2 regions of the Rheinheimera gaetbuli genome follow, and region 2 is predicted to be linked to the other one. Evidence: riboswitches for the same ligand, from Rfam matches in the RefSeq annotation. Region 2 holds a riboswitch; the other holds the start of a gene.
What was found. A riboswitch is a leader RNA that binds a small molecule or an ion and turns the genes downstream of it on or off. The one in region 2 is predicted to bind cobalamin.

Region 1 (3,455 bases), on a different contig from region 2:
TGCATTATCCGGATATGGCAGCACAATAACACTTTGCGGCAACCAGCCAAAAACAGAACCTGTGGATAAACAAGCATGCGATAAGCATGCTTGTTTAAGCCCAACCCGGCTATTGCGGCGTATAGCTAACACTGATACCAAAGTTAGTACCGGCCGTGGCATAGCCATGATTGGTGTAATAATCCTTGTCGAACAGATTGTCCACCTTGGCGCGCACTGTAAGTGCTGCTGAAACCGTATAACTGGCACCTAAGCCCCATAAAGTATGAGCAGGTGCATCAGGGAAATTACTGCCGCTTGCCCAGTCAAATGGCTGCCTGGTGCGGCTTTGATAATCTGCCGTGATAAAAGCTGACCAACTATCGGCGTTAAAACCACCACGCCAGTTGATACTGTTTTCCGGACGCAGTAACAACCGGGCATCATTTGACTTGTCGCGCGCATCCAGCCAGGTGTAAGCAAAACGTTGCGACCACTGCTGCCACTGATAAGCCATACTAAATTCTATGCCTTCAATATCAGCTTTAGCGATATTTTCCGGCTGCGTAATAACCCATTGAATAAGATTAGTTACGTCGCGGTTAAACCACGCCAGGCTTATTTGCGCAGCCGCTGTTGTGAAATCTAGCGCCAGTTCATCGGCAATTGCGCGTTCCGGCAGTAAATCCGGGTTGCTGGCACCCGGGAAATATAAGTCATTAAACGTCGGCGCTTTAAAAGCCGAACCGCGGCTGGCGCGCAGTGCCCATTGCTCGTTGAACTGATAACCAGTCGCAAGTTGCCAGGTGTTATTGCTGCCATACTGAGTTGCATTATCCTGTCTCGCGGCAACTTCAAGCTTTAACTGACTCAGCTGGTAACTAACACCGGTAAACAGCGCGCGGTTAGTACGATTGTCACGCTCAAAGCTTGGTGCGGCTTTTGCCACTTCTTCCTGATACCAGTTAACCCCCAACAATACCGCCAGCTTGTCGGTAAGATCCGTTGTGGTTTGATAGTTAAACTCATCACGTTCGGTAGTAAACGGGCTACTGGACACCGGGCCGAAACTCACATCACGATCTAACTGCCGGCTTAGCTGAGCCTGGTGCTGCCATGAGCCTGTTTGATGACCCCAGCCGAGTAAATAGGTGCGGTTTAAGGTATCGGCTTGATCTTCTGTACCCCAGGACGTATCAAACTCATAATAGCCGGAATTAACATCAACCTGAGCCGTCCATAAACCCAGTGCTGTTTGATAGTCTGCCGCCGCTTTCATAAACTTCTGATTGTATCCATCCCGATCCGGATCTTGTGCAGGCTGGACATTAAAACCATCAGCACGGCTTACCCCTGCAGTAGCCCGCAAGGTTAACTGAGCTGCACTGTGACTTAAACTGATATCAGTACCTGCCTGGCCGTAACTACCAACATTAGCATTTAGCTCAACGGTATTGGCACGTCTTGTGGTAATAGCGATAACACCAGCCAGTGCATCTGAACCGTACCAGGCTGCACGCGGGCCACGGATAACTTCGATACGCTCAATCAGCTCTAAAGGCAGCATAGCCAGTGATTTTGCGCCAGCCGTAGCCGAACCAGTGCGTACGCCGTCAATTAACACCAGAGTGTGCTTGGTTTCGCCACCGCGTACAAAAAGACTGCTCAATTGGCCGCGGCCACCACTTCTGGCCAGATTGATACCCGGCAGTTGCGCCAGTAAGGCCGGTAAATCGTTGGCCTGGCGCGCGACGATATCTTCGCGCTCCAGCACTGTGACACTGGCCAGCACGTCTTGTTGTGCCACGGCGGTGCGGTTAGCGTAAATACTAATATGTTCGATGTTCTCAGCAGCAGCTGAAAAACAGGATGCGACCAACAAGGCCGCCAAAGCAGGTTTAAACATGTAAGCTCCGAAAACGTGCCCGCCGCACATTTAATATGGTTGAAGGATTTTTCTGGCCGGTCTCCGGGCTGACAACCTGCTTGCGCCTGCACTCGCCTTCCCATCTTGCGACAGTGGCTATGAATACAGCTCAGTTGTTTACCGTTGCGGGGGCAGCTCTGGATTTACACCAGATTCCCGTTTAACTGCAGTTGCCTACAGCACCAGAAAAAGCGGCTCCGTGTTGGAGCCGCGTGCAGTTTACGCAATCAACCTAAAATGTCAACAGGTGTCTGGACGGCTAAATATAACCTGTTAGTCGCGAAAGTTTTTAAACTGGAAAGGCTGGCCCAGATCAGATGTGCGCACTAATTGCATTACCGCTTGCAGATCGTCACGCTTTTTACCCGTTACCCGCAACTCTTCTCCCTGAATAGCTATCTGTACCTTAATATTGCTGTCTTTAACCAGTTTAATGATTTTCTTCGCCATGTCTTTGTCAATGCCTTGCTTAATGCTGACATAGCGCGTTACGAATTTACCATGACGGTCTTCTTTTTCAATTTTGAAACTACTAACATCAAGCTGCAGCTTACTGGCTTTAATGGCAAAAATATCAAACAACTGCATCACTTGCTGATCTGCTTCAGCGGTTAGTTCAATCTGTTCTTTGTTTAGCTCAATTTTGGCGTCAACGCCGCGAAAATCAAAGCGGGTCTCAAGCTCCCGCTTAGCATTTTCTACCGCGTTTCTAGCCTGGTTCATATCAATTTCTGACACGATATCGAATGAGGGCATTAAAATCTCCTTAGCATAAGCCATTCTGTCTGCTGGTGATTATAACCAGAAAACTGCTACAATCCGAGCGCCGTTTCTGACAGGGGGTAGCTGTGTCGCAGGTTTTTTATCGTTGGGTATGTGTATTGTGCTTTGCGCTGGCAACTGCCGGCTTCCTGGCTGAGCTAAGCGGCCATCGGATTGGCGGTGGCTTTGCCCACATGGACAAAATTGCCCATTTCGGTATCTTTGCTGTTCTCACTGCCCTACTGTGGAAAGGCTTTAAACTCAGCGCCTGGCCAGCATTTTTGTTACTTGGGATTTATGGCGGCGCAGTAGAGTTAGCCCAACACTACTTTACCCGGCGTAATGGCGATTGGTGGGACTGGCTGGCCGATATTGGCGGCATTGCCAGCTTTTACTTGCTTAGGGCACTATGGCACACATTACGCCCCCGCAGTCAGCGTTAAGCTGGGTAGTCGTTGGCCAGGGCGCTATTGGCCTGCTGGCGGCAAGCCGCATGGCACTGTGCGACGAGCCGGTATCTTTGTGGTTACGCCAGCGCACAGGGCTTACTATTGATTTTATTAAAGCCGATCAAACAAAACAGCTAAATTTCCCCGCCGCAACCACGCCGTTAACCGCAGTATTACTGCCGGTGAAAAGCCATGCTGTTATCTCCGCGGTAAGACAGTTATTACCACACCTGAGCCCAACGGCCCAGCTGGTGCTAAGTCATAATGGTATGGGCACTATTGAGCAGGTTTTACCCCTGCTTGGCGCAGCGCAGGGTTTGTGGTTTCTCAGCACTACG
Region 2 (3,455 bases):
ACGCGCTACGGTACCAAAGCCAGAGGTTGACTTGCCCTTGCCATTGCCGGTAATAACCAATAGTAATCCACGTTCATCGGTGGCGGCAGCTATGGCTTTATCCACTTCTGTTTTTAGCCGCTGCTGCCGGCTTTTATGTCGTTGTTGTTTCTGTAATTCATCAGTCATAGGCTGTGTCAATGTCCCCGGCTTCGCATCATCAGTAAAAAAAACACACTGCCAAGCAAAGAGGTAATAACCCCAAGCGGGATCTCTTGCTGTGGCAGCACCGTTCGGGCCAGATTATCTACCCAAATCAAAAATATTGCCCCTGTAAGCACGCTGCCCAGTAACAATGGTACTGCTGTAACACCAAATAACTGCCGCACTATATGTGGGATCATCAGCCCCACAAAAGCAATACCGCCACATTGCGACACAATAATCGCAGTAAGCAGCGCGGTGGCGAGCAACAATATTAACCGTATCGCCACGGTGTTAACTCCCAAAGTTCGGGCGCTGTCATCACCAAGCAATAACGCATCTAACTGACGACGCAACGCCAGTGCCAGCAACAGTACCAGCACCACCGCAGGCAGCAATAACCACACACTGTACCAATCGTTGCGGCTTAAACTGCCCATTAGCCAAAACATAATGCGGTTGGCGGCAAAAGGCTCGGCGAAATAAAGAATAAAACTGCTAATGGCACTGAGCATAAAAGACACCGCCACCCCTGCCAGCAAGGTAATTTCCATTTTTTGCCAGCGCTTACCACTGCAGGCAGCAAACACCAGCAATACAGCAAACAACGCCCCCACAAAGGCGCCAGCTGCCAGGCTAAACTGGCCAACCGGTAACACCACACTTACCAGCGTAGCGCCCAGGCCAGCTCCGGCCATCAGGCCAAACAGGTAAGGATCTGCCAACGGGTTGCGGCTGACATTTTGTAAAATTGCACCGCAAATAGCCAAACCGGCGCCTACCAGCATGGCACAGAGCAACCGTGGTAAGCGTATTTGCCAGATAATCGTATCGTTAAGGCCAGGCACAGCGTTGGCAAATGTCAGTACACGCCACAATTGCCCGGCATCTATTGCTGCGCTGCCAAGCAATAAGCTGATAAACAAGCTGCCCAGCAGCACTATAATGCCGCCAAACATCGCCTGGCTATAATAACGCTTACTCATAACAGTGCTACCGGATGACTAAATGCCGGTGGTATAAAGCTGACCTGCAGCCGGCCATGTTGCTGATTAATCTGGCAGGGCAAGTCAAACACGCGTTGCAAAATATCATGCTGTAACACCTGCTGTGGTGTGCCAAATATCACCTGAGCGCCCTGATGCAGTAACAATAACTTATCGCAATACAACGCCGCTAAGTTTAAATCATGTAAACAGGCCAGTGTTGCTACCGGCAGCTCGCGCACCAGTTGCAGCACCTGATGCTGATATTTAACGTCAAGATGATTAGTTGGCTCATCTAACAGTAATAACCGTGGCCTCTGCACCAGTGCTCTGGCAATAAATAATCGCTGTAGCTCACCGCCAGATAAGGTATCCACCAGTTGCCGGGCTTTGTCTGCCAGACCAACTTTGCCAAGCGCACGCGCGACAATAGCACTGTCATGGCTGGTGTTTTGCTCAAACCAGCTTTTATGCGGCAACAAGCCCATACTGGCAACTTGCTCTACGGTTAGCGCAAACAACGGCAAAGCAGTTTGATTAACTACCGCCACAGTGCGAGCCAGTTCAGTAGCATGGTAATGCTCCAGTGGCTTGTGGTGCAGATGGATCTGGCCTGCAGATGGCTGCAGCGCACGCTGAATAACACGCAACAGGCTGGTTTTGCCAGCGCCGTTAGGGCCGATAATGCCGATAAACTCGCCATCGCGAAGCGCAAAATTAATATCCTGCAACACGGCTTTATCCGACAACTGCAAAGATACTGCAGACAGTTTCAGCAAAACTCACTCCTGACAAAAGCAGCAGCCAGCCCCGCCAACAAACGGTGCAGACGCTGCTGTGAACTCCCGCACAGCGGTGCATAAATGGGTGTATGGCAGGTCTCCTGACTCAAAGTGATAACCCACAATCTCCTTCCCGGCGCTGGCCAGTGGTTTTTGATTGCAGCACTTATTACAGTTGCGGGTACAGTGCAGGCATCTCACCTGCTTCCCTTTTCAGCGGCGCAAGCCGCACCAAAACGCGCTTAGTGTAACAGAATTTATCTGCCGCAGAAAAACAAACCGCCGGCATATAGCCAGCGGTTTGTAACGATACTATCTAACTTAGGCGTCTTAATTAAGCGCGCTAAGTAAGGTTTTATCCAGGCCATCTTCGTTCAGAATTTTTACAATCGCCTGACAGTGCTCAATAGTAAAATCACCCTCAGCAATCTGCGCATTCAGCATATTGCGGCGCTTCATTACAATATCGGCTACCATTTTCTGGTTGTCCGGATGATCGCCTAACTTTGCTGACAACTTATCCAGATGCGGGTACAAATGTTTTTCTGCGTCATAAGCAGCAGCACGCACTGATGGATGAAAGTCCTCACAGGCATTTAAATTCAGCAAATAGAAATTAAGATAACCGGCCACTGTTACCAGTTTATAGTCTTGTGTATTGGCAATTGCTGTACCAGACAATACGGCAGAGGCGATAACGGCGCTGACCCACTTTTTCATTTTGACTTCCTGTTGTTCCGCTTGTGTTGCTATTCAATCTAAACAGATTGTGCCATTTTTGCAATCGTAACGCGTTAAAAAGCTCAGGTAGGTGGTGCGAAATGTTTACCACATCAGCATCGTCATCCCGGGTAAAAAACGCTATATTGACCGGCAAAAATATAATCTTGGGGAAATACACGATGTACATGATAATAAAGCATACCCACTTAACCTTAATTGCACTAACACTGGTGTTCTTTTTAATCAACTTTGCCTTAACCATTAAAGGCTCTGACAAGGTTAATAGCAAATTACTGAAAATTGGCCCGCATATTTTATATACGCTGTTTATTGCCACGGCTATCTATCTGATAAGTGTCAATCCACTGCAGTTGTATCCGTTCGTTAATGGTTGGGCGTCTTCAAAACTCGCTGGTTTCGTACTTTATGTACTTTCTATTACGTTTGCTTTGAAGTGGGCAAAATCGAAAATGTGGCGCATTGTGGGTTTTCTGAGCGCGCTGTTCTGGTTTGTGATGAGTGCCCGGCTGGCCTATGCCCATCGACTGAAAGTAAAAGGCTCTGGCGATGATGTAAATGCTTATATTGATGCAGCACAGTCGATGATATTGGCGATAAGTTAGCACTGAAACAAGCCCCTGCACTGCAGGGGCTGCAATACCGCAAAGGCGAGAACGTTTTGCTGACGATAATACTTTTTAAGTAAATTATTCCAGCGGCCGAAGGCGCGTTGTGCCGGCGTTTGTTATGCCTGACTCGGACCATCTTAATATTTAGATTT

Region 1: it holds a riboswitch for cobalamin, as region 2 does, so the genes downstream of both, ACYVIC_RS17460 (TonB-dependent receptor domain-containing protein) here and ACYVIC_RS06485 (ABC transporter ATP-binding protein) in region 2, are expected to answer to the same signal.

What each region holds. Positions count from the first base shown of each region.
Region 1 covers NZ_BAAGTL010000028.1:229,225-232,679, forward strand. Annotated here, with positions in the region: gene ACYVIC_RS17455 (substrate-binding periplasmic protein) at 1-29, shown strand, start outside; gene ACYVIC_RS17460 (TonB-dependent receptor domain-containing protein) at 110-1,885, opposite strand; cobalamin riboswitch at 1,923-2,108, opposite strand; gene ACYVIC_RS17465 (YajQ family cyclic di-GMP-binding protein) at 2,180-2,662, opposite strand; gene ACYVIC_RS17470 (VanZ family protein) at 2,755-3,111, shown strand; gene ACYVIC_RS17475 (ketopantoate reductase family protein) at 3,078-3,455, shown strand, end outside.
Region 2 covers NZ_BAAGTL010000006.1:336,417-339,871, forward strand. Annotated here, with positions in the region: gene cobO (cob(I)yrinic acid a,c-diamide adenosyltransferase) at 1-168, opposite strand, end outside; gene ACYVIC_RS06480 (FecCD family ABC transporter permease) at 177-1,169, opposite strand; gene ACYVIC_RS06485 (ABC transporter ATP-binding protein) at 1,166-1,948, opposite strand; cobalamin riboswitch at 2,026-2,202, opposite strand; gene ACYVIC_RS06490 (hypothetical protein) at 2,282-2,671, opposite strand; gene ACYVIC_RS06495 (SirB2 family protein) at 2,854-3,297, shown strand; gene ACYVIC_RS06500 (hypothetical protein) at 3,441-3,455, opposite strand, start outside.